Regions from separate parts of the Lactococcus sp. FSL K6-0773 genome, predicted to be linked through region 1. Evidence: riboswitches for the same ligand, from Rfam matches in the RefSeq annotation. Region 1 holds a riboswitch; the other holds the start of a gene.

Region 1 (5,412 bases):
CAGCATTGAATCCAGCACGTGACCTTGGTCCTCGTATCGTTTATAGCTTCTTACCACAATCAGTTGTTGGTGAAAATAAAGACGCTAAATGGTGGTACGCTTGGGTTCCAGTTGTTGCCACAATCGTTGGTGCAGTAATTGCAGCTACAGTCTTTAAACTTATGTTTAAATAAAAACAAAAATTTCTGTCGAAAGGCAGATTTTTTCTTGCCCTTATAACTTAAAAGCGCTATAATAATTATAATTTACTGAAAAGGACAGACAATTATGACACAATATAATATCGCCGTCGTTGGTGTTACTGGTGCCGTGGGTACACGTATGCTTGAACAATTAGAAGAATCTACACTTCCTATAGAAACCGTACGTGCGCTTGCAAGTAAACGTTCGGCAGGAAAAATTGTTGAATTTAAGGGGCAAGAGCTTGTTGTAGAAGAATTGACTGAGGATAGTTTTGAAAATATTGATATTGCTCTTTTTTCAGCCGGAGGCTCAGTATCAGAAAAATATGCCCCTTATGCTGTAAAAGCTGGAGCTGTTGTCGTAGATAACACCTCATTTTTCCGTCAAAACCCTAATGTCCCCTTGGTTGTTCCAGAAGTTAATGCACATGCTTTGGAAAAACACAATGGAATAATTGCCTGTCCTAATTGCTCAACGATTCAAATGATGGTTGCTTTAGAGCCGATTCGTCAAGCTTATGGGCTTGAGCGAGTAATTGTCAGCACTTATCAAGCGGTCTCTGGTGCGGGTCAATCAGCAATTAATGAAACAAATCGTGAACTCCAAGAAGCACTTGATGGAAAAGCACTGACAGAATTGTCAGCAGAAATTTTACCGTCTGCTGGAGATAAAAAACATTATCCAATTGCTTACAATGCGCTTGCACAAATTGATGTATTTACTGACAACGATTATACTTATGAAGAAATGAAAATGACAAATGAAACCAAGAAAATCATGGAAGATGATTCAATTGCGGTTTCGGCAACTTGTGTCAGAATTCCAGTTCTTTACGGTCATTCTGAGTCAGTTTATGTTGAAACGAAAAAAGTAGCAGATATTGCTGAGGTTAAACGTTTGATTTCTGAATTCCCAGGAGCTGTTTTAGAAGATGATGTTGCTCATCAAATTTATCCACAAGCCATTAATTCAGTTGGTCGTCGTGAAACTTTTGTGGGTCGTATTCGCCGTGATTTGGATGCAGCAAATGGGATTCATCTTTGGGTAGTTTCTGACAATTTACTCAAAGGAGCAGCTTGGAATTCTGTTCAAATTGCTGAAACGCTACATGAGCGTGGCTTAGTTAGACCAACTCATGAGTTAAAATTTGAACTGAAATAGAGTCTGTTAAATGAGTTATATCAGTAAAATTCGTGAAAAAATTGGCCATGAGCTTTTGATTTATCTGGGAGCAGGCGTTATTGTCTATTCTGATGAAAAAATCCTCTTACAAAAACGTAAAGATAACGGAACTTGGGCTTTACATGCGGGTGGCATAGAAGTTGGTGAAGAACTTGAGGAAACTGCTCGCCGAGAATTATTTGAAGAAACGGGACTAAAAGCAGGTAAACTTGACCTTTTAGGAATTTATTCAGGACAAGACCGTTTTATAACTTATCCCAATATGGACCAAGTTTATATGCCAGGCCTTTATTATATTTGTCGAGATTTCACAGGGAGTTTAAGACCACAAATGAGTGAAGTTGAAGAGCTGAAATGGTTTAAATTTAAAGAAATTCCAAAAAATATTCATGAGCCAAATCGCCGTGTTATCGAAGATTTCATCCAATTAATTGCGAAAGAATAATAAACTAGACTGTATAAAAATAAAATTTTTGACCTCGTTTACTAAAGTATGCTATAATAGGTCAAACAAAATTAGAGGTTGCGAAGACGAAGAAGTTAGTGGAGCGGTGAACGCACTGAAGCTGATGGCGGCGTTCTTTGCCGAAAGAAAAATTGTCACAAAATTTTTCTTGGGCTGTGTGGTTAAATCCTACAGACTGTCTTTCTGTCAGTACTGACAGAAAGGGGAGCTAATCAAAATAATTTTTGACGAACTTTTGAGAACCTCTTTTGCATAAAAAGAGGTTCTTTTTGACCTCTTGACAAGAGCTTGTCAGTAAGCTCACACATAAGGAGAAATTATGTCAGCAAAAGAAACAATTGAAAAATTACAAAATGCACGTATCATCACGGCCCTAGTGACCCCTTTTAAAGAAAATGGCCAAATTAATTTTGGAGCATTTCCTAAGCTCATTGAGGATTTACTTGCTAATCATACGGAAGGCCTTATCTTAGCTGGAACAACGGCTGAATCGCCTACTCTTACTCATGATGAAGAATTGGCAATTTTTGCTGCGGTTAATAAAATAGTGGATGGCCGTATTCCATTGATTGCAGGTGTTGGGACTAATGACACACGTGATTCGGTTGAATTTGTCAAAGAAGTTGCTGAACTTGGTTACATCGATGCGGGACTTGCAGTGACTCCTTATTACAACAAACCTTCTCAAGAAGGAATTTATCAACATTTTAAAGCCATTGCTACTGCGAGTGATTTGCCAATTATTTTGTATAATATTCCAGGAAGGGTGGTCACTGAAATTCAGGTAGAGACCATCTTACGATTAGCAGAACTGGAAAATGTAATTGCCATCAAAGAATGTACAAATACTGATAATCTGGCTTATCTCATTGAAAAGCTACCCAAAGACTTTTTAGTTTATACTGGAGAAGATGGGCTAGCTTTTCACACTAAAGCTTTGGGAGGTCAGGGTGTAATCTCGGTTGCCAGTCATATCCTAGGTCAAGAATTTTTTGAAATGTTTGCAGAAATAGACCAGGGCTCTATTCAAAAAGCAGCGGCTATCCAAAGAAAAATATTACCCAAAATAAATGCACTTTTTAGTGTCACAAGTCCGGCTCCAATCAAAACGGTTTTGAATGCAAAAGGATATGAAGTTGGTGGCTTACGTTTACCACTTGTAGCTTGTACTACTGAGGAAAGTAAAATAATTCTTGAAAAAATTGGAAATTAAAAAATACCCTTTTAGGGTATTTTTCTTTATAAAAGTAGGTCAATATTCAATTGATTTAATCTTATCATTCGATTTCAAAAGACTCATTAACGAAGCGACTTCATAAGCTTTTGGTAAGTTCAAATATAGCTCTGTTTTTAAAGAATTATTTGATTTTTTTTCAACTTTTATACTAAGAATTTTGACATCTTCCTCTTTCAGCTGTTGTTGCAACAGTTGAAGCCCTTCAAAATCTTCTAATTGAAGAATAAGATGATCGCTCGTCGCTGATTTTATCCATCGATAATTTTGGTGTAAAATAATTTGAAAAAGTAAAATAAGTAAAGTAGCTACAATACCTATAAAATATAATCCAGAACCGATAGCCATCCCAATACCAGAAGTTGCCCAAATTCCAGCCGCAGTAGTCAATCCATTAACGGATTGATTGTGAACAAAAATCATTCCAGCTCCTAAAAAGCCAATACCACTTACAATTTGAGCCGCAATTCTGGAAGGATCAAGATTGACTCCATGAGTACTGATGATGTCCATAAAACCATATTTTGAGACAATAATCATTAAAGCAGCACTCAACGCAACAATTAAATGAGTACGTGTGCCAGCATTTTTGGAACGGCTATTTCTTTCATAACCAATGGCATATCCACATACCCCAGCTAATATTAATCGAATTAACCAATCAAGTTGTGTTAAGAAAGTAATCTGCATAAAATTTCCTCCTTGTCATTTAAAACTTACCTTCCATTATATCGCTATTTTGATTAGAAAAAAAGTAAGACCCATAAAAAATGAAACTGACTTGCTTTTTTACTTGCTTTGGGTTAAACTTATATTAGTGTATTCTCGGTAGAGATTGGAATGCCAATCTCTTTTATTTTAATTCTAAGTAGAATTATCTTTTCAATATCGCTTGTCCTACTCGACCGATTTCGAGAGTGAATATGGCAAGGAAATTGCTAAAAACAGGACTGTAAATTTACTGACAGAATTTGTCAATAACTTACAGATTCTTTTTATATCGAAAAAATTATAAATTACACTGACAAGAAAGGTTTTTATGTCTAATATTAAAATCACTCCATTAGGTGGTGTGCGTGAATTTGGTAAGAACATGTATTTAGTTGAGGTTGAAGAGCAAATTTTTGTGCTTGATGCAGGACTTAAATATGCTGAAATGGATCAACTTGGTGTTGACTTTGTTATTCCTGATATTACATATCTTTTAGAAAATGCGGATCGTGTCGCAGGAATTTTCTTGACTCACGGACATGCTGATTCAATTGGTGCTTTGCCTTATATCGTTTCTGAATTAAAAGTTCCTGTTTTTGGTTCAGAATTAACAATCGAACTTGCAAAAATTAATGTCAAAAATTATGCTGACAGTCGCAAATTCAACGATTTTCATGTTGTAACTGAAGATACAGAAATTGATTTTGGTAAAGCCGTCATTTCATTCTTCTCAACAACACATACAATTCCAGAAAGCTTAGGAATTGTGATTTCTACAAATGACGGAAACATTGTTTATACAGGTGATTTCCGTTTTGATCCAGCTGTTGCAAAAGGCTATCGTACCAATATGCGCCGATTGGCTGAAATTGGGAATAGTGGAGTCCTTGCTTTACTTTCGTCATCACCAAACGCTTTGTCAACAATGCAATCTGCTAGCGAGCATGAAATTTATGAAAAAATTTATGACTATATTGATGACAACGAAGGACGGGTCATTATTGCTTGTAACGCGGGTAATTTAGGACGTATTCAACAAACGATTGATGCTGCCATTAAACTTGGGCGTCGTGTTGCTTTTACAGGCGAAGATATGGATCAAATCATCGAAACAGCAACTCGTCTTAACAAATTACAAATTGTTGATAAAAAATCAATTATTAAACCAGCAGAAATTAAAAAATATGCTGATAATGAGTTAGTTATTTTAGAAACAGGACGAATGGGTGAACCACTTAAATCTCTTGGAGACATGGCTCATCGTCGTCATAAATACGTTAAAATTAAAGATGGAGATTTAGTACTTGCTGTTACAAGTCCATCTGTCTCTTATGAAACAACAATTGCTCGTATTGAAAATGAAATCTATAAAGCTGGCGGAGTCATGAAAATGTTGGCTTCAGATTTGAAAATATCTGGTCACGCGAATGCTCGTGATTTGCAATTCTTACTTGATATCTTCCGTCCAAAAAATTTGATTCCAATCCAAGGGGAGTATCGTGAACTTAGTGCCCATGCTGATTTAGCAATGGAAATGGACATTTTACCAGAACATATCTTTATCGCTAAACGTGGCGAAACAGTCAGTTTGGAAAATGGAGACATGATCCCATCTGGTGTTATTCAAGCTGAAAAT
Region 2 (5,412 bases), 1.7 Mb from region 1:
TGCCCTCTCTTTATTAGACCAAGCCTTATCGTTTTCATCAGGAAAATTAGAAGAAAATGATGCACTACTTGTCACAGGGTCGATTGCTGCAGATGCTTTAGTAACATATGTTGCAGCACTTTTTGAGCATGATGAAGCAAAAGCGCTGATGGAACTTGATAAGATTTTTTCTGAAGGAAAAAATATGCTTCGATTTACGGAAGATTTATTAGCATACCTTCGGGATTTACTCTTGGATAAAAATTCTCAGTATGACCGTGGTCAAATTTTTTCATGGATTGATATTGCAATTGAAAGTTTGAAAACGATAAAGGAAACGACTCAAACAAAAATTGCGGCAGACGTCATGACCATGCGTTTGGCTGAAATTGGACAAAATAATTTACTGACAGCTTCGCAAGGAGAAATCCCTAATCAGCTGACAGCCGAAATTGCTACTTTAAAAACCGAAATTAATCAATTGAAAGCTCAAATTTCAGCTGGTCAAATTCAGGTAAATTCAGATTCACAAAATAATTTACTGACAGAAAAAGTTAAAGGCAGTTCGAAACCAATAGCATCTAAAAAACGCCAAATTAACAAAGATTTAATTTATAAAGCTTTGGCTGAGGCGACAAATGAAGCTAGAAAAGCTGCTCTAAGTGCGTGGCCAGAACTTGTTGCTTCGGTAACTAAACCGGCAGACCGAGCTTTACTTAATAATACAGCCCCTGTTGCTGCGTCAGAAAATTTCCTTGTGGTGACTTTTCCTCATGAGAATCTTGCTAAAAGAGTCAGTGAAAATGAAGAATTGCAACTTTTTTGTGGGAATCTCTTGAGTTCAATTGTTGGATTTGCGCCAGAAATTATCTCTCTTGCTGAACAAGACTGGCAAGAAGTTCGAGCAGAATATGTTTCTAATTTAAAATCTGAAAATGTTCAAGAAGATGAAGAAGATGAAAAAGAGCCGGATGAAACGGTAAACTTAGCTAAAGAACTCTTTGGTGAAAAAGTAGTTGAAATTAATGATTAAACTAATAAAAAAGCCGCTCATTGAGCGACTTTTTTTAATCTTTATGACGACTTAAATCAACCTCTTTAAGGGGGATAAGTTTCGTTTTGTTTTTAAATTTATAACCCAAGTAAAGGATGAAGAAGAGTGGGATTGCGGCATACATGATGACACCTTGCACCCAAGTTTTACCAAAAAGAAGCATTGGGTCTTGGCCGAGTGTGACTAAAACGGTCATAATTAAGGCTAAGATTGGACCAAATGGGAATAGTTTTGCATGATAAGGTAATTTTTTAACATCTTTTCCTTGAGCGACATAGGCGCGGCGGAAGCGGAAGTGGCTAATTGCAATCCCAATCCAAGCAATAAATCCTGTTAAACCAGAGGCTGAGACGAGGAATGTAAAGAAGTTAACTCCGTAAATTGATGTCAAGAATGTGAGTAAAGCAACAGCAGTTGTAGCTAATAAAGCAATGAAAGGAATCCCGTTTTTTGAAGTTTTTGAGAAAATCTTTGGTGCGCCACCATCTTTAGCTAGTGAATAAAGCATCCGAGTAGAGGCATACATTCCAGAGTTTGCTGCTGAAACGACAGAAGTTAAAACAACGGCGTTCATGATAGAAGCTGCAATAGAGAGACCAACACGTTCAAATACAATTGTGAAAGGGCTTTGAGCAGCTGAATCTCCTCCAACTAAGTGGGGGTCGGTAAATGGAATGATAGCCGCCATCACGAAGATAGATAAGATATAAAAGACAAGAATACGCCAGAAGATAGAGTTCATAGCTTTAGGAATTGATTTTTCAGGATTTTCAGCTTCGCCAGCTGTAATTCCGAGCAATTCTGTTCCTTGGAAAGAGAAACCAGCGACTAAGAGTACGCCGAGAATCCCTCCGCCGGTAGTGAAACTACCAAGTCCTCCGACAAAACCATGATTACCAACTGAAAGATTTTTAGCGACGTCAATATGACCGCCCATAATTCCAAAAATAGATAAGAAACCAATAATCAAGAATAAAACAACAACAGTAATTTTAATGGCTGACAACCAATATTCAGTTTCGCCAAAAGTTTTAACTGATAAGGCATTGATTGCAAAGACAATAATTAAGGCAATCAGTGAAAAAATCCAACTTGGAACATCTGGTAACCAGAATTTGATACAAAGGGCAACGGCTGTTAAATCAACCGCTACGGTAATTGCCCAGTTTAACCAATAATTCCAACCTAGAGCAAAACCAAAAGCTGGGTCAACATAACGTGTTCCATAGTCTGAAAAAGAACCAGAAGTGGGTAAATAAGTGGCCATTTCACCAAGTGATGTCATGAGGAAGTAAACCATTGCTCCGATAAGAACATAGGCAGTCAGTGCACCAAATGGTCCTGCCGTGTGAATGACATCGCCTGAAGTCAGAAACAATCCAGTTCCGATTGTTCCGCCAAGGGCAATCATGGAAACATGACGTGATTTTAAGCCGCGTTTTACTTGCGTCTCAGTAGTTGAGTTTGAAGAATTTTCCAAAATTCTCTCCCTAATAAAATTTATTCTACACCGACTTGTTTGACTCAGACTCAACCTTACTCCTGTTTAGTTTAGAAAAGTCTGAGAAAAACAAAAAAAGCAATCCTACTAGATAGAATAGATTGCTAAAGGTCCGACAAAATTTTAAAAATTTTCTTGAACGAATAGCCCTCCGCATGGTTATTAACCATTTGCGACAGTCTAGTGAGTTTTTCTCACTAGCCCAAGAACTTTGCTGAGCAACAAAATTCTTTCGGCAACCTCTCCTCCTCTAAATACGCGTCTTTGTTGTGCTCCAACTCGGCGTAGATTCATATCAGTTGCGACCTCTATCGATGTGTTATTTGTAATTCTAGCGCAATTTTAAGATGATGTCAAGGAAGAGAATGTAAAATTAATTACAAATAATCACTTTCTTTGTAAGTTTATTCATTTGTCATTTATGATATACTTATGAGGATAGGACTGCTATGTCAGTCAATAAAAATCAGTCTTTTTACTGAAATTTTCTAGGAGCAAAATATGGATTTTATTCGTGCCATTATTTTAGGTATTATTGAAGGAATCACTGAGTGGTTACCTATTTCCTCAACAGGACATTTGATTATTGCTGATGAATTTATTCGTCTTAATCAATCAGCAGCTTTTAAAGAAATGTTTGATGTTGTGATTCAGCTAGGAGCAATTTTGTCAGTTGTTGTTCTTTATTTTCATAAACTGAATCCATTTAATAAGTTAAATCCAACTGATAAACAAAAAACACCACGTGAGATTCAATTAACTTGGCGTTTGTGGTTGAAAGTTTTGATTGCGGCTTTACCAGCAGCGATTATTGGTTTACCACTTAATGACTGGTTGGACAAACATTTTTACCATTTTGTTCCTGTTGCCTTCATGTTAATTATTTATGGGGTAGCATTTATTGTCATTGAGCGTCGGTGGGTACCAAACCATGAATTTTCCGTAATGAATATTGACCGTTTGCCTTATCGTGCCGCTCTTTATATTGGATTATTCCAAGTGCTGTCTTTACTTCCAGGGACATCGCGTTCAGGTGCGACAATTGTCGGTGCTTTATTAATTGGTGTAAGTCGTGAAGTTGCCGCAGAATTTACCTTTTTCTTGGGTATTCCAGTTATGTTTGGGGCTAGTTTCATCAAAATACTTCACTTTTTCAAAAATGGGAATTCTTTAAGTTTTGAACAATTTGGGGTCTTGTTAGTAGCTTGTATAGTTGCCTTTGGGGTATCAATGGTTGCCATCAAGTTCTTGACCGATTATGTGAAAAAACATGATTTTACTTTCTTTGGGAAATATCGGATTGTGTTAGGGATTATCCTTCTTATTTATGCAATGTTTAAAGCCTTTTTGGGCTGAGAATGAGATAAATTATGCCAACTCTCTTTAGTTGGTATTTTTTATTTTAAAATAGTTCTCTTTGCTGAGGGAAAGTTTAAATGTATTCTTGCTAAAAATAGAAAAAAGTGATAGAATATAACTCTGTGGGAAAAACTCACAACTTACGCAGGACTCAACCTGCGTCATTAGTCCAAAAGGAGGAAAAATCAATGACTAAATACGAAATTCTTTATATTATTCGCCCAAACATTGATGAAGAAGCAAAAGCTGCCCTCGTTGAACGTTTCGATGGAATCTTGACTGACAACGGTGCTGCAAATCTTGAGTCTAAAGACTGGGAAAAACGTAAACTTGCTTACGAAATCAATGATTTCCGCGAAGGTATCTACCACATCGCAACTTTTGAAGCTGAAACAACTTCAGAAGCTTTGAGCGAATTTGACCGTCTTGCTAAGATCAACCTTGACATTCTTCGTCATATGATCGTTAAAGTTGAAGCTTAAGAGCTTTCATTTCTAAGGAGAAGTTCATCATGATTAACAATGTTGTATTAGTAGGACGCATTACTCGCGATCCTGAACTTCGATACACCCCTCAAAATCAAGCTGTCGCAACATTTTCATTGGCTGTAAACCGTCAATTTAAAAATGCGAATGGCGAACGTGAGGCTGATTTCATTAACTGCGTTATTTGGCGCCAACAAGCTGAGAATTTGGCGAATTGGGCTAAAAAAGGAGCTTTGATTGGGGTAACTGGTCGAATTCAAACACGTAACTATGAAAATCAACAAGGTCAACGCGTTTATGTGACTGAGGTTGTGGCTGACAGTTTCCAAATGTTGGAAAGTAGATCTGCTCGTGAAGGTATGGGAGGCGGAACTTCTGCTGGTTCATATTCTGCACCTAGCCAATCTACAAATAATACTCCACGTCCACAAACGAATAACAATAATGCAACACCGAATTTCGGTCGTGATGCTGATCCGTTTGGTAGCTCACCGATGGAAATTTCGGATGATGACCTTCCATTCTAATAGGGTGAAATAATTGACGCTAAAGCGCCTAATTATTTCACGGAAACCGCTATGGCGGATTTCCTAACCCTCTTACTAGTTATTATGAAAAGCAGAATCGGCTTTTCATAATAACTAGTAATCCTAAGGAAACTTTAAACAGACATCTAAAAATAATATAAGGAGAAATAAAATGGCACAACAACGTCGTGGCGGCTTCAAACGCCGTAAAAAAGTTGACTTCATCGCTGCAAACAAAATCGAAGTCGTTGACTACAAAGACACTGAACTTTTGAAACGTTTCATCTCAGAACGTGGTAAAATCTTGCCACGTCGCGTGACTGGTACATCTGCTAAAAACCAACGTAAAGTGGTTAACGCAATCAAACGCGCGCGCGTAATGGCTTTGCTTCCATTCGTAGCTGAAGACCAAAACTAATAAATGAAAGGCTGCTTCGGTAGTCTTTTTTTGTATAAAAATTTGATAATTAGAGTTGATATTTACTGACAGAAAGCTCGGTTCTGTCC

Evidence for each region. Region 1 has a riboswitch for lysine ahead of dapA (4-hydroxy-tetrahydrodipicolinate synthase). Riboswitches for the same ligand answer to the same signal wherever they lie in the genome.
Region 2: linked by a shared signal. The riboswitch ahead of MHB61_RS09770 (amino acid permease) and the one ahead of dapA (4-hydroxy-tetrahydrodipicolinate synthase) in region 1 are both predicted to bind lysine.

Annotation. Positions count from the first base shown of each region.
Region 1 covers NZ_JBBOVF010000001.1:212,101-217,512, forward strand. Annotated here, with positions in the region: gene MHB61_RS01105 (MIP/aquaporin family protein) at 1-173, shown strand, start outside; gene MHB61_RS01110 (aspartate-semialdehyde dehydrogenase) at 268-1,344, shown strand; gene MHB61_RS01115 (NUDIX hydrolase) at 1,355-1,810, shown strand; lysine riboswitch at 1,875-2,050, shown strand; gene dapA (4-hydroxy-tetrahydrodipicolinate synthase) at 2,151-3,044, shown strand; gene MHB61_RS01125 (MgtC/SapB family protein) at 3,084-3,755, opposite strand; gene MHB61_RS01130 (ribonuclease J) at 4,105-5,412, shown strand, end outside.
Region 2 covers NZ_JBBOVF010000001.1:1,960,765-1,966,176, forward strand. Annotated here, with positions in the region: gene dnaX (DNA polymerase III subunit gamma/tau) at 1-1,012, shown strand, start outside; gene MHB61_RS09770 (amino acid permease) at 1,047-2,513, opposite strand; lysine riboswitch at 2,671-2,853, opposite strand; gene MHB61_RS09775 (undecaprenyl-diphosphate phosphatase) at 3,036-3,890, shown strand; gene rpsF (30S ribosomal protein S6) at 4,082-4,375, shown strand; gene MHB61_RS09785 (single-stranded DNA-binding protein) at 4,405-4,905, shown strand; gene rpsR (30S ribosomal protein S18) at 5,078-5,323, shown strand.